4 regions of the Dietzia sp. IN118 genome follow, and region 2 is predicted to be linked to each of the others. Evidence: predicted binding sites of a transcription regulator. Region 2 holds the regulator's gene; each other region holds the start of a gene.
What was found. The regulator LexA, encoded in region 2, represses DNA repair genes until DNA is damaged. The targets are predictions, from matches to a motif close to CGAACANNTGTTCG.
Positions count from the first base shown of each region.

Region 1: a site for LexA is predicted at 3,317-3,330, ahead of Q2K20_RS10990 (CoA transferase subunit A). Genes of this name have one in related genera too.
Region 3: a site for LexA is predicted at 2,039-2,052, ahead of Q2K20_RS01655 (HNH endonuclease signature motif containing protein). Genes of this name have one in related genera too.
Region 4: a site for LexA is predicted at 2,254-2,267, ahead of Q2K20_RS00885 (HNH endonuclease signature motif containing protein). Genes of this name have one in related genera too.

Region 1 covers NZ_JAUMSR010000001.1:2,283,921-2,288,575, reverse strand. The annotation lists gene Q2K20_RS11010 (IS110 family transposase) at 1-299, shown strand, start outside; gene Q2K20_RS11005 (acetyl-CoA C-acetyltransferase) at 403-1,614, opposite strand; gene Q2K20_RS11000 (IclR family transcriptional regulator) at 1,634-2,422, opposite strand; gene pcaD (3-oxoadipate enol-lactonase) at 2,458-3,249, opposite strand; gene Q2K20_RS10990 (CoA transferase subunit A) at 3,360-4,112, shown strand; gene Q2K20_RS10985 (3-oxoacid CoA-transferase subunit B) at 4,116-4,655, shown strand, end outside.
Region 2 covers NZ_JAUMSR010000001.1:1,577,392-1,582,046, forward strand. The annotation lists gene Q2K20_RS07675 (malate synthase G) at 1-387, opposite strand, end outside; gene dapF (diaminopimelate epimerase) at 507-1,397, shown strand; gene hflX (GTPase HflX) at 1,450-2,898, shown strand; gene lexA (transcriptional repressor LexA) at 2,938-3,648, opposite strand; gene Q2K20_RS07695 (hypothetical protein) at 3,838-4,272, shown strand; gene nrdR (transcriptional regulator NrdR) at 4,384-4,655, shown strand, end outside.
Region 3 covers NZ_JAUMSR010000001.1:337,602-342,256, reverse strand. The annotation lists gene Q2K20_RS01660 (hypothetical protein) at 1-390, shown strand, start outside; gene Q2K20_RS01655 (HNH endonuclease signature motif containing protein) at 454-2,007, opposite strand; gene fbaA (class II fructose-bisphosphate aldolase) at 2,244-3,287, opposite strand; gene Q2K20_RS01645 (MsnO8 family LLM class oxidoreductase) at 3,418-4,413, opposite strand; gene Q2K20_RS01640 (DedA family protein) at 4,551-4,655, shown strand, end outside.
Region 4 covers NZ_JAUMSR010000001.1:164,090-168,744, reverse strand. The annotation lists gene Q2K20_RS00890 (pyridoxamine 5'-phosphate oxidase family protein) at 1-379, shown strand, start outside; gene Q2K20_RS00885 (HNH endonuclease signature motif containing protein) at 414-2,222, opposite strand; gene Q2K20_RS00880 (NAD(P)-binding domain-containing protein) at 2,349-3,497, opposite strand; gene Q2K20_RS00875 (acyl-CoA dehydrogenase family protein) at 3,550-4,655, opposite strand, start outside.

The sequences.
Region 1 (4,655 bases), 710 kb from region 2:
GCGTGGCCCCGATCCCTGCCTCTTCAGGACGACGAGACCGACACCGACTCAACCGCGGTGGCGACCGGGCCGCGAACCACGCCCTGCATACCATCGCACTGAGCCGCATGCGATGGGACGAACGCACCCGCTCATACGTTGACCGACGAACCGCGCAAGGCCTGTCCAAGAAAGACATCATGCGCTGCCTCAAACGCCACATCGCGCGCGAGATCTACCATGCCCTGATCAACGCCCTACAGGCTCGCGACCCCGCCACCAAAGCACCGACCACCGCCGACCTCGCCAAAGCCGCTTGACATCCATAGGAGCATCCGCCCGGGAACTCCCGTCCCGCGAAAGACGACGAGGCCGCCCGCCCCGAAAGGGGCGGGCGGCCTCGTCGCGCGGGAGGTGTGTCGGTCAGACGCGCTCGAACACCGCCGCGAGGCCCTGGCCGCCTCCGATGCACATGGTCTCCAGGCCCCAGTGCGCGTCGCGGCGCACCATCTCGCGCGACAGGGTGGCGAGCATGCGCGCACCGGTGGCGCCGACGGGGTGGCCCAGGGAGATGCCGGAGCCGTGCGGGTTGAGGTGCTCGGAGGTGGGGTCGATGTCCCACTCGCGCATCACGGACAGGGCCTGCGCGGCGAACGCCTCGTTGAGCTCGATGACATCCATGTCGGCGAGCGTGAGGCCGAGTCGGTCGAGCGCCTTGGCGGTGGCGGGGACCGGCCCGATGCCCATCGTCTCCGGTGCCACACCCGCGACGGCCCACGAGGCGAGGCGGACCAGGGGGGTCAGTCCGAGGGCGGCGGCCCTGTCCGCAGTGGTGACGACGCACATCGCGGCACCGTCGTTCTGGCCGGAGGCGTTCCCGGCGGTCACGGTGGCCTCCGGGTCGGTGCGGCCCATGATGGGCCGCAGGCGCGCCAGCGCCTCGACGGAACTGTCGGCACGGGGATGCTCGTCGGTGTCGACGACGAGGTCGTCACCCTTGCGCTGCGGAACGGTCACCGGGACGATCTCCTCGGCGAACGCCCCGGACTCCTGCGCCGCTACGGCCCGCTGGTGGGACTGCACGGCCAACCGATCCTGCTCGTCCCGGCTGATGTCGTACTCACGACGGAGGTTCTCGGCGGTCTCGATCATCCCGCCGTCGATGATGTGCGAGCGTCCGCCGACGGTGGTGCGGGCCCGGCCGAGACGGTCGACCAGTGAGATCCCGTCGCCGCGGATGCCCCAGCGGGGGCTCGGGGAGGCGTAGAACTCCACCTGGCTCATCGACTCGACGCCGCCGGCGACCACGAGGTCCATGCCGCCGGAGGCGACCTGGAGTGCGCCGGTGATGATCGCCTGAAGTCCGGAGCCGCAACGCCGGTCGAGCTGCAGGCCCGGCACGTCGATCCCCAGGGGGGAGTCGAGTGCGGCGATGCGGCCGATGGCGGGTCCCTCGCCGTTGGGGGAGCCCTGTCCCAGCACCACGTCGTCGACGTCGGCTCCGGTCAGGCCAGTGCGCTCGACGAGGGCGGTGAGCAGGCCGGTGGCCAGGGTGTTCGCGTCCAGGTCGCGGAACACCCCGCCGAAGCGTCCCACGGGGGTGCGCAGGGGTTTGCAGATGACGACGTCACGCATGGGGTTCCTTCGTTCGGGGTCAGCGGTTGACGATGGCGAGGTCGGCCGACAGTGCGCGGGCGGTGGCCAGCAGTTCGGGGATGACCTCGCCTGTGAGCTGGTCGGGGGAGTAGCGGGCGGCGTGGGTGGAGACGTTGAGGGCGGCGCTGACCGCGCCGTGGCGGTCGTGGACCGGGGCGGCCACCGAGCGCAGGCCGGGCTCGAGTTCCTGGTCGACGACGCACCACCCGCGCTCTGCCACCCGCGACAGCTCCGCGCGGAGCGCGGCCTCGTCGGCGAGGCCGTGGGGGGTGAGCGCCCGCAGGTCCGTCGCGTCGAGGTAGGCGTCGAGTTCCTCGGCGGGGAGCGAGGCGAGCAGGACCCGCCCCATCGACGTGGCGTAGGCGGGGAACCGGGTTCCGATGGTGATGCCGATGGTCATGATGCGACGCACCTGGACGCGCCCCACGTAGACGATGTCGGGGCCGTCGAGCACCGCCACGGACGAGGATTCGCCGAGTCGCGAGCTGAGCTTCTCCAGGTGCGGTTGGGCGAGATCGGTCAGCGGGAGCGCCGACAGGTAGCTGTACCCGAGGTCGAGGACCCGGGGGGTGAGCCAGAAGACCGAGTCGGCCGTGTCCACGTAGCCCAGTTCGACGAGGGTGTGGAGGAAGCGGCGGGCGGTCGCCCGGGTCAGTCCGGTGTTGCGCGCGACGTCACTGAGGGTCTGGCGTGGCTGGCGGGCGTCGAATGCCCGGATGACCGCCAGGCCGCGTGCGAGCGACTGGACGAAGTCGGGGGAGGCCGGGCGGTCGCCGCCGTCGTCCACGGACCCGGGCGGGGTCGACACCACGTCGGGGCGGGTCACGCCGCGCCCGTGTTCCGTGCGGCGTCGAGGTGTCGGCGGAGCACGTCGGTGATCCGGTCCGGGATCTCGACGGTGGGCACGTGGGCCGCCGGGGAGACGACGACGAAGTCCGCTCCGGGCACCCCGTCGGCGATCTCGCGCAGTACCTCCGGGGGAGTGGAGGGGTCCTCGTCCCCCGCGAGCACGAGGGTGGGGCAGGAGATCCGACCCAGCTCGGCGCGGTTGTCCCAGCCGGCCAGCGCGTCGCAGCAGGAGGCGTATCCCTCGGCCGGGGTGCCCAGGACCATCTCGCGGAGCCCGGCGACCAGCTCGGGTTCGGCCTCGGCTCGCGCGGCGGTGATCCACCGTGCGACGACGGCGTCGGCGACCGCGGCCGTCCCGCCCTCGCGGACCGCGGCGGCGCGATCGGCCCAGCCGGACGGTTCACCGAACTTCGCGGCGGTGCACAGGAGGGCGGTGGAGAGCACGCGGGTGGGCTCGTGGACGGCGAGCCACTGGGCCACCGCGCCACCGAGCGACAACCCGGCCACGTGGAACCGGTCGACGTCGAGCGAGTCGAGCAGGGCCAGAACGTCGGCGGCCAGGTCGGCGATCGTGCACGGCCCGGGGACGACCTCGGACGTGCCGTGGCCTCGGTGGTCCACCGCGACCACGGTGTGGTCGCGGGACAGGTCCCGGACCTGCGCGTCCCACATCGAACGGTCGGACCCGAGTGATCCGAGGAGGACGAGGACGGGGGTGTCGGCGGACCGGGGTCCACTGACCTCGTGGGACAGGGTGGCGGGCATGGTGTCGGTCCTCTCGTGCGTCTGGTTTCCGGTTCGGGACCACGATACGCGGAGATCGTGCGAAGGGCGAACAGTTGTACAAGATGCGAACACGGGCTATGGTGTGTGACATGACCAACAAGATCTTCTCGTCGGCCGCGGACGCGGTCGCGGACATCCCCGACGGTGCCTCCCTGGCCGTGGGCGGGTTCGGTCTGGTCGGCATCCCCGCCGTCCTCATCGACGCGCTCCTCGAGCAGGGCGCCACCGACCTGAGCACGGTGAGCAACAACTGCGGCACCGACGGTTTCGGCCTGGGCAAGCTTCTGGAATCGCACCGGATCACCCGGACCACGGCCTCGTATGTCGGCGCCAACAAGGAGTTCGCCCGCCAGTACCTCTCCGGCGAGCTCGAGGTGGAGCTCACGCCGCAGGGCACGCTCGCCGAGCGCATGCGGGCCGGAGGCGCCGGCATCCCCGCCTTCTACACCCCGGCCGGCGTCGGCACGATGGTCGCCGACGGGGGCCTGCCGCTGCGTTACGACGGCGAGGGGGGCGTCGCCAAGGCGTCCGAGCCCAAGGAGGTCCGGGTCTTCGAAGGCGAACAGTACGTCCTCGAGCGCGGGATCGTCACCGACTTCGCCCTGGTCCACGCCCACAGGGCCGACACCATGGGCAACCTGCAGTTCCGTGGGACGGCCCGCAACTTCAACCCGGACGTGGCCATGGCCGGTCGGATCACGATCGTGCAGGCCGAGGAGGTCGTCGAGCCGGGCGGGATCGACCCGGCCAACGTCCACATCCCCGGCATCTTCGTCCAACGGATCGTCGAGGTCGGCCGCCAGGAGACCGGCGTCGAGATCCGCACCACCAGGGAGGCCTGAGCCATGAGCTGGACCCACGAGCAGATGGCGGCCCGCATCGCCGCGGATTTCACCGACGGCCAATACGTCAACCTCGGTATCGGTATGCCCACCCTCATCCCCGGTTGTCTTCCCGAGGGTGTGCAGGTGACCCTCCATTCGGAGAACGGCATCCTCGGCGTCGGGCCGTACCCGACGGACGACGAGCTCGACCCCGAGATGATCAACGCCGGCAAGGAGACCATCACCGCCGAGGAGGGGGCGGCGTTCTTCTCGTCGTCGGAGTCCTTCGCCATGATCCGCGGCGGTCACGTCGACGTCGCCGTCCTCGGCGCTATGCAGGTCTCGCAGTCCGGCGACCTGTCCAACTGGATGGTCCCCGGCGCCATGGTCAAGGGCATGGGCGGTGCGATGGACCTCGTCCACGGCGCCGACCGCGTGATCGTGATGATGGACCACGTCACCCGCAAGGGCGACCTCAAGCTCATGCAGGAGAACACGCTCCCGTACACGGGCAAGGGCTGCGTCCAGCGGGTCGTCACCGACCTGTGCGTCCTCGACATC
Region 2 (4,655 bases):
CGCGTTGATCGCGAACCGGGCGTTCATGACCGGCACGACGAGCTGCGGGCCGGCGACCGTGGCGATCTCCGCGTCGACGTTCTCGGTCGTGACGGAGACGGACTCGGGCTCGGGAACCAGGTACCCGATCTCCTGCAGGAACGCCTTGTAGACGCCCGGGTCGATCGGCGCCGGGTTCTCGTGGTGCCAGGCGTCGATCTGGGACTGCAACCGGTCGCGGGTGTCGAGCAGTTCGCGATTGCGGGGGGACAGCTCGGTGAAGATCTCGGAGGCGCCCGCCCAGAACGCGTCGGGATCGACCCCGGTGCCCGGGATCGCCTGGGAGTTGACGAAGTCGTACAGGACCTCGTCGACCTGGATTCCGCCGACAGTGATGCGTTCGGACATCGATGCTCTCCTGGAGGTAGGGGACCGTTCTCCAAGTCGACTCTAGTGGGCGTACCGTCCGGCATCATCCGACATTTCCACAGTGCGGAACGGTCCCCGCCGGCGAGTACGATTTCGTCATGACTTCGACGCGCCAGGCCTCGCAGCCCGACGGTATCGCCTTCCTCAAGGGCCACGGCACCCTCAACGACTTCGTGATCCTCCCGGACGATCAGGCCGACCTGGACCTCGACGTGGACCTCGTACGAGCACTGTGCGATCGGCGTGGCGGAATCGGCGCCGACGGAGTCCTGCGGATCGCGACCGCCGGAGCCCTCGTTGACCGCGGCGTGCTCGCGACCCTGCCGCCCGGCGTGGACGGTGCGGACTGGTTCATGGACTACCGCAACGCCGATGGTTCCATCGCGGAGATGTGCGGCAACGGGGTCCGGGTCTTCGCCCACGCCCTCGTCGGGACCGGGAGAGCGGAGGCCGGCTCGATCCCGGTGGGCACGCGGTCAGGGGCCCGCCCCGCCGAGGTCCTCTCACACTCGGGTGTTGACGCGGTGGTGCGGGTGGACATGGGGGAGCCGCGTCTGCTGGGTCTGTCCTCGGCGGAGGTCGGTGGCCGGACCTTCGCGGGACTCGCCGTCGACATGGGCAATCCGCACCTCGCCTGTGTGGTCCCCGATCTGGACGCCGCGGGCCTCGCCGGGCTGCCGGTGCAGGAGGCCCCGGTGTATGACCGGGACTTCTTCCCCGGCGGCGTCAACGTCGAGATCGCCACCCCGATGGTTGACGGTCGGGTCTCCATGCGGGTCCACGAGCGGGGATCAGGGGAGACCATGTCCTGCGGAACCGGAATCGTCGCGACCGCGGTCGCCGCGCTGGCCGACTCGGGGGAGGCGACGGGCGACGTCGTCGTGGTGGTCCCCGGCGGCGAGGTGGAGGTCTCACTCACCGAGGCCGGGTCCTCGCTCACTGGGCCGTCCACACTCGTCGCCCGCGGTCATTACCACCGTGGTCGGTAGCACACCGTCTCGCACGGGACACCGGGGGCCCGGTGTGAGAAGATGAACCCGAATGACTACTGATCACACGGCCGCTGACCGGCCGACACGCGACCTCGATCCGTCCATCGGTGATTTCCAGCTCGAGGAGAGATCCTCGATGCGCCGGGTGGCGGGGCTCTCCACCGAACTCCAGGACGTCAACGACGCCGAGTACCGCCAGCTCCGACTCGAACGGGTCGTGCTCGTCGGTGTCTGGACCGAAGGGTCCGCCGCGCAGGCGGACGCCGCGATGGCCGAGCTCGCCCAGCTCGCCGAGACCGCGGGATCGGAGGTGTGCGACGCGCTCATCCAGCGGCGTGACAAGCCCGATGCCGCCACCTACATCGGGTCGGGCAAGGTCAGCGTCCTCAAGGACGTGATCGCCGCGACCGGCGCGGACACCGTCATCTGCGACGGCGAACTCACCCCTGGACAGTTGCTCGCGCTGGAGAAGGCGGTCAACGTGAAGGTCATCGACCGTACCGCGCTGATCCTCGACATCTTCGCGCAGCACGCCACCAGCCGTGAGGGCAAGGCCCAGGTGACCCTCGCCCAGATGGAGTACATGCTCCCCCGTCTGCGTGGGTGGGGCGAGTCGCTGTCCCGCCAGGCGGGCGGTCGTGCCGGGAGCAACGGCGGCGTCGGTCTTCGTGGCCCCGGTGAGACCAAGATCGAGACCGACCGGCGTCGGATCCGCGAGCGGATGGCCCGTCTGCGCCGGGACATCAAGGGGATGAAGCAGGCCCGGGACACCAAACGGCACCGACGGCGTTCCACTCCGGTGCCGTCCATCGCCATCGCCGGCTACACGAACGCCGGGAAGTCGAGCCTGCTCAACAGGATCACCGGAGCCGGCGTCCTGGTTCAGAACGCCCTGTTCGCCACACTCGACCCGACGACGCGCAAGGCCGAGTTGCCTGACGGCAGAGCAGTCGTCTTCACGGACACCGTGGGATTCGTCCGACACCTGCCGACCCAGTTGGTCGAGGCGTTCAGGTCCACACTGGAAGAGGTCGTCGACTCCGAGTTGCTCCTCCACGTCGTGGATGGTTCGGATGCCTTCCCGCTCCGCCAGATCGAGGCGGTGCGCAAGGTGATCAACGAGGTGGTCGAGGAGCAGAACGCGGAGCGGCCTCGGGAACTCCTGGTGATCAACAAGATCGACGCCGCGGATCCCGTGGTCCTCACCGAGTTGCACCACGCGCTGCCCGACGCCGTGTTCGTCTCGGCGGTCACCGGGCAGGGTGTCGACGAACTCCTCGAGCGAATCACGCAGATCGTCGCCTCCGGGGACACCGAGGTGACCCTGTCCGTCCCGTACTCCCGCGGGGACGTGGTGTCGCGGGTCCACGCCGAGGGCGCGGTGGTCGAGGAGGAACACACCCAGGACGGAACCCGGCTGGTGGTCCGCCTGCCCGCGTCCGTGGCCGGCGAACTCGACGAGTTCGCCGCCCGCGGTCCACATGACGGCGCCGCCTGACCCCTTCGGGGACGGGCGGCGCGTCGTTCGAACCGGGACTCAGAGTTTCCGGAACACTGTCACGACCTTGCCGAGGATCGTCGCGTGCTCGCCCGGAATCGGGCTGAACGACGGATTGTGGGGCAGCAACCAGACTCCGCTCGAGTCGTTCCGGAAAGTCTTGACCGTCGCCTCCCCGTCGATCATGGCGGCGACGATCTCCCCGTTGTCCGCGACGTTCTGCCGCCTGACCACCACGTAGTCGCCATCGCAGATGGCGGCGTCGATCATCGACTCGCCCACGACCTTGAGCATGAACAGATCACCTGATCCGACGAGGTCCGACGGCAGGGGGAAGATATCCTCGACGGCTTGCTCCGCGAGGATGGGCCCGCCCGCCGCGATCCGGCCGAGCACGGGGACGTAAACGGGTTCGACCGCGCCGCCCGGACGCTGGGGCTCCGGAGCAGGTGACCGACGACCCCGTGACTTCTGCCCCGGGACACCGTGGACGTCGACCGCCCGCGGCTTGTGCGGATCCCGCGTCAGGAAGCCCTTCTTCTCCAGCGTGCGGAGTTGATGCGCCACCGACGACGTGGACTGCAAGCCGACCGCGTCCCCGATCTCGCGGATGCTCGGCGGATAACCACGCTCCTTGACGGTGTCGTGGATGTGGAGCAGAACGCTCTTCTGTCGGTCCGTAAGTGACTCGAAATCGGGCTTCGGCATCTCGTGTGGTCCCTTCGGCGAATGGATGTTCGACGTTGTGATCTGTCTACACCCTAGTGCCAAGGACTGCGGCGCGCCACACAGGTGTTCGAAGAAGTTCCTCGGTGGATCGTGACTGTGTCGGAGTCGCGTGATACAACTCTAGGGGAGTTCGGATTCGAACAGATGTACTGAGGAACACATACAGGTGTGCGAATCCACATCGCACACCGTATCGAGTAGGGAGCCACCATGACCGTTGTCGAGCTTCAGTCCCACACACGTCCGGCCGCGCGGTGGACCGAGGTCTGCCCCGACGACCATCGTGGACGGGTCGCGCACCTCGACCGGCCCGGTGACGCGTCAGTGCGGTCCACCCGTGCGCCGCGACGCACCCTGGCCCGACCGGAGGGCAGTCGGCCCGCCGTCACGTCCTCGCGTGCGGAGAATCTCGTCCGGCCGCGGGTGGCCGCCCGTCCGGCCGCCGTCACGTCGGTCGCCCCGGGTCGCCGTGTGCTCGTGCGCCCGGTCTCCACGGACCGCGTGCGGGCGTGCCACGTCGAGGCACCGCTGTCCACCGGGGTCGTCGACGACGTGCCGGCCTGGGCACTACTGGCGTGCGGGATCGCATTCGGCGTGATCATGCTTCTCGCAGTGGCCTTCCTCGGTGGACCCGCCTACGCGTGACCGGGCAGCGGGCCTCCTAGAATGGACCGTGGGCGGTGGTCTACCGCCCCCGCGTTCCGTCAGGCACGATCCCGGACGCGTGAACTCCGGTCGACGAAGGGCCCCACGGGAATGTACTGCCCGACATGCCACCACGAGGACTCCCGGGTAATCGACTCACGATCCGTCGACGAGGGTCAGGCGATCCGGCGTCGACGGGAGTGCCCCCGGTGCGGACACCGGTTCACGACGCTCGAGACACCTCTGCTGACGGTTCTCAAGCGTAACGGGGTGACCGAGGCGTTCAGTCGGGACAAGGTCGTCCGGGGTGTCCGCCGCGCGTGCCAGGGACGATCGGTTGACGAGGACGCTCTGCGTCGCCTCGCCCAACAGGTCGAGGACGC
Region 3 (4,655 bases), 1.2 Mb from region 2:
TCGTCGTCCGCGCGGGCCGAGCGGGACGTCGAGCAGACGCTGGAGAGCATGAGTTCGGCGGAGTCGTTCGCCGAGTTCAACGGGCACATGTGCGCGGAGAACCGCGTCCCGCAGGAGCTCGTCGACACCATCACCGCGTCGAGCAAGGCGACGGGCTCGGACCTCGACTCGATGTTCCGCGAATCGATCGCGGGTTCGTTCCCCCAGGATCTCGAGGTGCTCGGGGTCGAGATCAGTGACAACGGCGCCGAGGCGACCGCGACCGTGGAGTCGGCGTCCGACGGGACGGGCCCGGAGCAGATTCACATGCGCGACGAGGATGGCGCCTGGAAGATGTGCCAGCCCGGAGTCGGAATGGGCGCGGTCCCGCAGGACCAGCAGCCGGGCTGACCCGACCCGTCGAGGGCGACCCGACCCGCCAACGGTCAGGCGGGCCGGGTCTGCCGCTGGCAGTCAGGCTGGCCGGGAACCGTCTCGGCCGGTGCGGTAGTCCCGCTCGATGCCGGGCGGATTGGTGAGGTGGCCGTCGTCGGCGATGAGACGGTCGACGTGTTGTCGCCATCGGTGGTCGAGAATCCGGTCGCGCGCCTGGGCCAGCGGCCCGTGTGGTGTGGTGCGGTGTTCGTGACCGGTCTCGGTGATGATGGTCAGCTCACCGAGCGGTCCGGGTCGGTAGGCGCAGTGCCCGAAGGTCTTCTCCCGATGGTGCTTGCGACACAGGCACACGAGGTTCCACTCGGCGGTGGGTCCGCCCAGTTCAGGTCGCTGATGATCGAAGGCGATGACATGGTCGATCTCACAGTCGTGGGCGTCGACCGTGCACCCCGGGTGGCGGCACGTGCCGTCGCGGAGCCGGATTCGCTCGGCCAGCGCCGGGGTGATGAAGTACTTGAGCACCGCGTCCGGTGTGTCCTGGACACCCGGCTGCGGGTCGAGCATCTCGAACCTGACCCTGGAGTCGCCGCCGGACAGGAGCTCCTCACACAGCCAGTCGAAGCTCGAATAGGCGCCGTTCACGAACTGCACGCGGTTGGGCGACCCCTGGGCGACGCTGTCGATGATCGAGATCCGGATGGGCTGCTCGGTGCCCCACGACGCTCCCAGCGGGGGCCTGTCGGCGGCGTCGGCGCGGGTGCCGGTAGTGGCATTGCACGCGCCCGCCGACTCTTCCGCGTCGTACAGGCTCGTGCCGATGTCGTTGGTCGTGGGGTCCCCGAGTGCGCACAGGGCGTCGGCGCGCAGTTGGTCGCGCGTGCGGGGGTGGCCCGACTCCGAGGCGGCGCGGGCGGCGGAGTCGATCCGGCGGCGGAGCTTCTCTGCATCCCCACTGGGCAGTGAGGCCCACATGCTGGTCATGCCGTCGCGGGCCGGGCGGAAGCGCACCGTTCGCTGCTCGACGGCGGCGTCCACGGCGTCGCCGGCGGCCTGCGGGTCATGACGCTCCCGGGACGCGTCGACCGCGGTGTCCAGTGCGGAGCGACTGGGCCGGTGGCCCCCGTCGAGGTCTCGGCTCAGGGCGCCGACGACGTCCGATTCCACCGCACCGATGATCGTGTCGGGCACCTCTGCCAGACGGCAGGCGGCGTCGATCGCCAACTGTTCGGGGAACAGTCCGCGTTCGATGGCCTTGCGGAGACGCGGCAGACGCGTGTGGACCTGCACGCCGGCCGTGACCAGGCGTGAGGCATGCCACCCGGTCAGCGACATGGCCGCGGCCAGGTGGTCGCGCGCACGGTCAGTGGGTTCGAGTCGGGAGTAGGCGGGACGCGAGTCCCCGAAGGGCGGCGCATCCGCCGGCCCCGGGGAGCCCCTGTCGACACTCCCCATCGCCTGGACCAACAGGTGGGCCGCCTGCAGCCGGGTCGCCGCCGCCAGGTTCTGCGCCAGCGTCGCCGAGCGCGCCACCTCGCTCAGGGCCTCGGTGCCCAGGGTGTCGAGGGACTCCGGCACCGCGCGGAGCGCCCCGGCGAAAGCCGACCTCGTCGTCGTCCCCGTTTCCTCGCTCACCACCGCACCCCCTTCAGCGTCGCACCCGACTCGAACATACAAGCGATCTTACCGGCACCCTCCGCGTAGCACAAGGGTTCGATTCGGCGGCGAGAGGTCCACACACGACAGCGGCGCCCCTCCGGGTGGAGGAGCGCCGCTGATGGGGCGGTGTCAGGCCGCGATGAGATACGACCGGTCAGGCAGGCCGATCAGGCCGTGATCGATCAAGCAGCGTTCACTCAAGCCGCGTTCACTCAAGCAGCGGCACCCTTGGACTTGCCGGCCGACTTCAGGTCGTTGCACGCCTCGACGACGCGCTCGGACATGGCCTGCTCGGCCTTCTTCAGGTAGGAACGCGGGTCGTAGACCTTCTTGTTGCCGACCTCGCCGTCGACCTTGAGGACGCCGTCGTAGTTGCCGAACATGTGCGCGGCGATCGGCCGGGTGAACGCGTACTGGGTGTCGGTGTCGACGTTCATCTTGATGACGCCGTAGGACAGCGCCTCCTCGATCTCGCTCTTGGCCGAACCCGAGCCGCCGTGGAAGACGAAGTCGAACGGCAGGTCACCGGCGTTGAGGCCCAGCTTCTCGACCGCGACGTCCTGGCCCATCTTCAGCACCTCGGGCTTGAGCTTGACGTTGCCCGGCTTGTACACGCCGTGGACGTTGCCGAAGGTCGCGGCCAGCAGGTAGCGCTGCCCGGTGTTGCCGGCGCCGAGGGCGTCGATGGTGGCCTCGAAGTCCTCACGGGAGGTGTAGAGCTTCTCGTTGATCTCGTTCTCGACGCCGTCCTCCTCGCCGCCGACGACGCCGATCTCGATCTCGAGGATCTGCTTGGCGTTTGCCGTCTTCTCGAGCAGCTCCTTGGCGATCTCCAGGTTACGGTCGAGCGGGGTGGCCGAACCGTCCCACATGTGGGACTGGAAGAGCGGGTTCTCGCCGCGGTCGACGCGCTCCTGCGAGATCTCGATGAGCGGCCGCACGAAGCCGTCGAGCTTGTCCTCGGGGCAGTGGTCGGTGTGCAGCGCGACGAGGACGTCGTACTTCGCCGCCACCACGTGCGCGAACTCGGCGAGCGCGACCGCGCCGGTGACCATGTCCTTGACGTTAAGGCCGGAGCCGAACTCGGAACCGCCGGTGGAGAACTGGATGATGCCATCGGACCCGGCATCGGCGAAGCCCTTGATGGCCGCGTTGATGGTCTCCGAGGACGTGCAGTTGATCGCCGGGTAGGCGAAGCCCTCGTTACGGGCCCGGTCGAGCATGTCCTTGTACTGTTCGGGAGTTGCGATGGGCATGTGGTCTCCTCCAGGGTTCTCGGCTGTGCGACGCGCGCATCTCGGGGCGCCGCACCCCTGTGGAGGTGGGCGCACACCCTCCAGCCTAGGCGAGCGTGACGACGCGCACCCGCGAGCCGTGCGGTACCGGTCAGCCGGGGAGCAGTTCGGCGAGCGCAGCGTCGGCCCGGGCGAGGTCGTCGCGGTCAAAAATGGAGGTGGACGCCATGATCTCGTCGGCCCCGGTCCGCTCGACGAGCACGGCGAGTTCGCGTGCGACCTTCTCCGCGTCCCCCTGGACGGCCCCCGCCATCCAGTCCTCGACCCGTCGCAGCTGCTGCGGACGGAACCTGCGGTCCAGGATCTCCGTCGGCGACCGCAGCGGGCCGAACACCCCGGTCTCCCGGGATTCCGCCATCGCCCACGCCTCCGGGAGGAGTAGCTGTCGCGCGGTCCCGACCGAGTCGGCGACCATCACCTCCAGGCTCACCACCACATAGGGCTCCGGCGTGGCCTCGCTCGGCCGGAACATCTCGCGGTAGCGATCCAGGGGCGACGGGTCGGCGAGCAGCCTCGGTCCCCCGACCACGACGGGCAGTCCGGCCCGTGCAGCGACCTCCAGGCCCCGACCGGTCGCGAGCACGAACAACGGGGGCGGGGCCTCGACGACCGGCAGCGCGGTGACGGGCCCCCGACCGTGGAGGAAGTCCTGCACCGCGGTGATATCGCGGGCGAACGCGTCGGTGTCGTACTCGGCGACGCCGAGCGCCGCACGGACCGGTGCGGTGAACCCGAGCGAACGTCCCACCCCGAGGTCGATACGGCCCGGGTGCATCGCCTCGAGCATGGCGAACTGCTCGGCGACGATCAGCGGTCGATGGTTGGGCAGCATCACGCCCCCGGATCCGAGGCGGATACGGTCGGTGCGCGCGGCGGTGGCCGCGATCAACAGCGGCGGGCTCCCGCTCGCGATCCCGGGCACCGCGTGGTGCTCGGCCGTCCAGTAGCGGTGGAAGCCCAGGGCGTCGGCCCGCTCCGCGCGGGCCAGGGTGCCCTCGATCGCGGCGGCGTGAGACTCGCCGACGCGGGTCCGGGACCTGTCCAGGAGACTGAGGCGGAGGGTGTCCGGCAGGTCGGTGGGGGCCACGACCACACCGTAGCGCCCGGAGTGACGTCGATCGCGGACACGGCCGGGCCCGGGGTCCGCGGGAGTATGATCCTCCGGTGAACACGCACCTCGTGGCCGAACAGGCACAGCAGGTCCTCGCCCTGGGCCCGGGCTTCATGGATCCCGAATTCTGGCTGTCCGGCGACGGACCGTTCGGCAACGCCATCCTCCCCGCGCTGCTCGCCGTGGTCTTCATCGAGTCCGGGCTATTGTTCCCGTTC
Region 4 (4,655 bases), 1.4 Mb from region 2:
TCTGGGCACCGTCTCCCTGGGACGCCTGGTCACCGTCTCCGAGGGCCGTGCCGACATTTTCCCCGTCAACTACGCGCTCTCCCCGGAGGGCAAGCTGTTCTTCCGCACCGCGGAGGGCTCCAAGCTCGCCGGAATCACGGTCCATCCGGATGTCGTGTTCCAGGTCGATCACATCGAGGGCGACGATGCCTGGTCGATCGTCGTGCGTGGGACGGCGCGACGGCTCGACAGCTTCGCGGAGATCAACCGCGCGGAGGATCTCGGGCTCAAGCCCTGGATCCCGACCCTGAAGTACAACTTCGTCGAGATCACGCCCGAGAAGATCTCCGGCCGCGGATTCACCTTCGGCGAGGAGCCGGAGCGCTACACCGGTTACTGACCCACGCCCCACTGGTCTGCGCCCACCCAGCCGCCTAGAACGGTGGTGGGTCGATGAGTTCGTCGAGGCGTTCGTGGAGTAGGGCGCGGATGCCTTTTTCGATGTCGCTGTGGTGAGGTTTGTTGCGGGCCCACCAGCGGCTGGCGCTCTCGGGGGTGGCGCTGGCGGGGGTGGCTTTCTCGGGCGTGGTGTCGGTGGCCGCGCCGGTGGTGGAGCCGGCGGCGTCCGTGCCCGTGCCGGGCGCGGGTGGGGCGGGGTCAAAGGTGCGGGCGCGTTCGGCCTTGCGGCGTTCGGTGTTGCGGCGTTCGGTGCGGTGGCGGGAGGCGCGGCGCGACCAGAACGTCGGCTCCGCGTCGGCCTGCTCGTCACCGGTGGGCCCGGGGCTGCGACGTTGCTGCCGGGTCCACGCCTCGGTCTCGGCGCGCGCCTGTTCACGCCGGTACTCGGCCAGTGGGCCGGAGGGTCGGGTGAGCATGGTCGAACCGTCCGGGGTGCGCACCAGCAGGGTGCCGTCGGGCTGCAGGTCGTAGATCCAGTCGGAGAAGGTCTTGAACCGGTGATGGCGCCGGCACATCGCCGCGAGGTTGCCCTCGATGGTGTGCCCGCCCCGCTGGGGGTCGGCGTGATCGAACGGCACCACATGGTCCAGATCGCAGGCCTCGGCCGGGATCGCGCAGCCGGGGTGGCGACAGGTGCCGTCCCGCAGCCGGATCCGGCGGGCCAACTGGGCACCGGGCCGGTACTTCAGGGCGGCGCGGGCGTCATCGGCGGCCCCGATCCGCGGATCGATGGGCTCGAAGGTGGCGCCGTCGCTGGTGGCGAGCATGTCCAGCAGGGCCTGCAGGGCGGCCTGGCCGGAGCGGGTGAACTCCACCCGGGCACCGCCAGCGTCGCGGGCGGTGTTGCCGGTGGCGATGACGGTGACCTTCGGCCGCAACGCCACCCCGGCACCAGGCGCACCGGGCCGGCCGGGGCGGGCGGGGGTGCCGGCTAGGCCGGGATCGCCGCACACCAGGGACATCAGGGCGTCGGCGCGCCGCTCGGCGATCGAGTAATCCTCGACCTCGCCAGCGCCATCACTGTCGGCCGCGCCGCCGCCGCCGGCGTTGGCGGCGGCTTGGGCGTCGGCGTACTTGTGGTCTTTCACGCGTTGGTCGAGGGCCTCGGCCAGGACGGCTGCTTCCTCGGTGGCCAGGATCGCCGAGACGCTGGACATGCCGTCGACGCCCTTGTGGAACCGCACCCCGCGGGTGCGGGCGGCTTCCTGACGGCGCAGGCGGATGCCGTTCGCGTCGTAGCGGGCGATGATCGCATCGACGTTGCCGCGGATGGCTTTCTCACCAAGGCGCACCCCGCCCTCGATCGCGGCGAGGTACTCCTCGACGACCTGCCGCTGCACCGCCTCGAGCACATCGACGTGGACGGTGGCCATCTGCGAGGCCAGGATATTCGCGGCCTGCAGATCCAGCCGCCCCTGCGCCATCGCGGACAGGATCGCCGGATACCGCAGGTGCAGATCGAGGGCGAAGGTGATCATCCGTTCGGCCCGGCCCGTCGAGATCGCCATCGCCGACACCACGTACCCGGCCGCGACATCGATCGGATCGAGTACCGCATGACCGGGCCGACACTCACCGCGGCCCGCCCCGGACTCCTCCCGGCGCTGGCATTCGACAAACAACTCGTAACAGGCCACGAACCGGCGCGCCGCCGCACGATTCTCGCCCATCCACCCCTCACGCGCCGCCGCCCGCAACCCCGACAGCGACACGGGCGCCGCGGAACCGGCGCCGCCACCAGACGGGGACGGACCACCGGCCGCGGCGTCTTCGTTCCCGCCCATGTGCCCCACCCCCTGCCCGTGCGTACGGTCTCGAATCTGTGTTCTATGATACGCACGCACATTCGAACAGGCAAGGGTCACACATCATCAAATAGCCCCAGCCGAGAACACGCGGGACCGTCGTGCTCACCCCAGCGACGCGGCCACCGCCGCCTTCGCCCACTGCCCCACCCCGATAAGGGTCGCCGACGCCGCGCCGCACCAGTCGCCGTAGCCGAGCAGGAACAGTCCCGGGACGCCCGGCACCTCGACGCCACTCGTGAGGACCCGTCCGTCGCGACGCGGCAGCAACCCCCGCAAGTGACCCAACGCCGGCCGGAAGCCGGTACACCAGATCACCGCGTCGACCGGCTCGCGTCGACCGTCCGACCACTCCACACCGGCCGCGGTGAACCGCTCGAACATCGGCGTCGCCTCCAGGAGGCCGACGTCACGGGCTGCGCGGACCGGCGGCACCACGACGATGTCGCCCAGCTCGGCGATGCCGCCGCCGGACTCCCCCACGCCCCGGATGGCCGCGTTGGCGACGCGGAAGAGTTCGCGGCCGTCGACATCGTCGGGCAGGTAGCGGGGCGGGCCGGTTGTACACCAGGTCAGCGACCCGCCGGAGTCGGCGAGTGGTCGCGCGAGGTCCGCGGCGATCTGGGCGCCCGAGTTCGCGCCACCGACCACAACGACGCGCCTGCCCTCGAAGTCCGACGGGCCCCGGTAGGCGGCGCTGTGCAGCTGCCGGCCACGGAAGTCGGCGGCTCCCGGATAGGTGGGGACGAAGGGGCGTCGATAGGTACCGGTCGCACTGATGACCGCCCGTGCGCGCCACGAGCGACCGTCAGCGGCCCGGATGAGGAACACCTTGTCGTCGTGGTCCTGGTCGTCGTCGTGGTTGTCGTCGTGGCCGTCGTCGCCGTTGGTGGCGTTGGTGGCGTAGCCGCCCTCTCGCCCTGCCCCCGGCCGCTCCACGGCGACCACCGTCACCCCGCGCCGCACGGGGAGGTCATAGTACTCCTCGTACCCGCGCAGGTAGTCCACGACGTGGGCCGCGCCGGGATTGGCGCCGTCGTCGGTGCGGGGCATGCGGCGGCCCGGCAGGGACGAGAAGTCGGCGGGCGAGAACAACCGCAGGGACGGCCAGGTGTGCGGCCACGCGCCGCCGGGCTCGTCCGAGGCGTCGAGGATCTCGAAGTCCGCGCCGGCGCGGCGGAGATAGAAACCGGCCGCGAGGCCCGCCTGGCCCCCGCCGATCACCACAACATCGCGCACGACCGCGTCCGACACCTCGCCACCCCCTTCGGAACGGTCCTGAACTGTTCCTATCGACGGTTATCGGTCACAGCGCCCGACCGATGACCTCCTTCATGATCTCGTTCGTGCCACCGTAGATCCGCATGACGCGGGCGCCGGCGAACTTCTGCGCGATGGGGTACTCCATCATGTAGCCGTAGCCGCCGAACAGCTGGAGGCAGCGGTCCACCACGTCGTCGAGCATGTCGGTGGCCTGCAGCTTGGCCATCGACGCGGTGACGGCGTCGAGCTCCCCTGCGATCTCCCGGGAGATGCAGTGGTCGACGAACGTGCGGGTGGCCATGACCTGGGTCTTGCAGTGCGCCAGCTCGAAGCGGGTGTTCTGGAAGTCCAGGATCGGCTTGCCGAACGCCTGCCGCTCGCGGACGTACTCGAGCGTCTCGATGACGGCGGCCTCGGCCATGGCCAGCGCGTCCACGGCGATCGCCAGGCGCTCGCGCGGGAGCTGGTTCATGAGCTGGTAGAAGCCCTGCCCCTCCTCGCCGCCGAGGAGGTTGGCCGCGGGCACGCGCATGTCGTTGAAGAACAGCTCGGCGGTGTCCGCGCCGTGGCGGCCCATCTTCTCCAGCACGCGCCCGCGCTCGAAGCCCGGCGTCGTGGCCTCCACGGCGAACAGGGCCATGCCCTTGTGGCCGGCGTCGAGGTCGGTCTTGGCCACCACCACCACGAAGTCGGCGGAGCCACCGTTGGAGATGAAGGTCTTGGAGCCGTTGATGACGTAGTGGTCGCCGTCCCGCTTGGCGGTGGTGCGCACGCCCTGCAGGTCTGACCCGGCGCCGGGCTCGGTCATGGCGATGGCGGAGATCCACTCACCCGAGCAGATCTTCGGCAGCCACTCGCGCTTCTGCTCCTCCGTGGCGTAGTTCGCCACGTAGTGGGGGGTGATGGTGGAGCCGACGCCCATGCCGAAGGCGGTGTCCCCGGAGTGGACGAGCTCCTCGGTGACGAGGTACTCCATGCCCGGGTCGCCGCCCTGGCCGCCGAACTCCTCGGGCACGTCGAGGCAGATGAGGCCGGCCTCGCCGGTGCGCAGCCAGGTCTCGCGGTCCACGTGCTTCTGTGTGGACCACTTCTCCTGGTTGGGCGTCATCTCCTTGGCGAAGAACGCGCGGGCGTGCTCGCGGAGCAGCC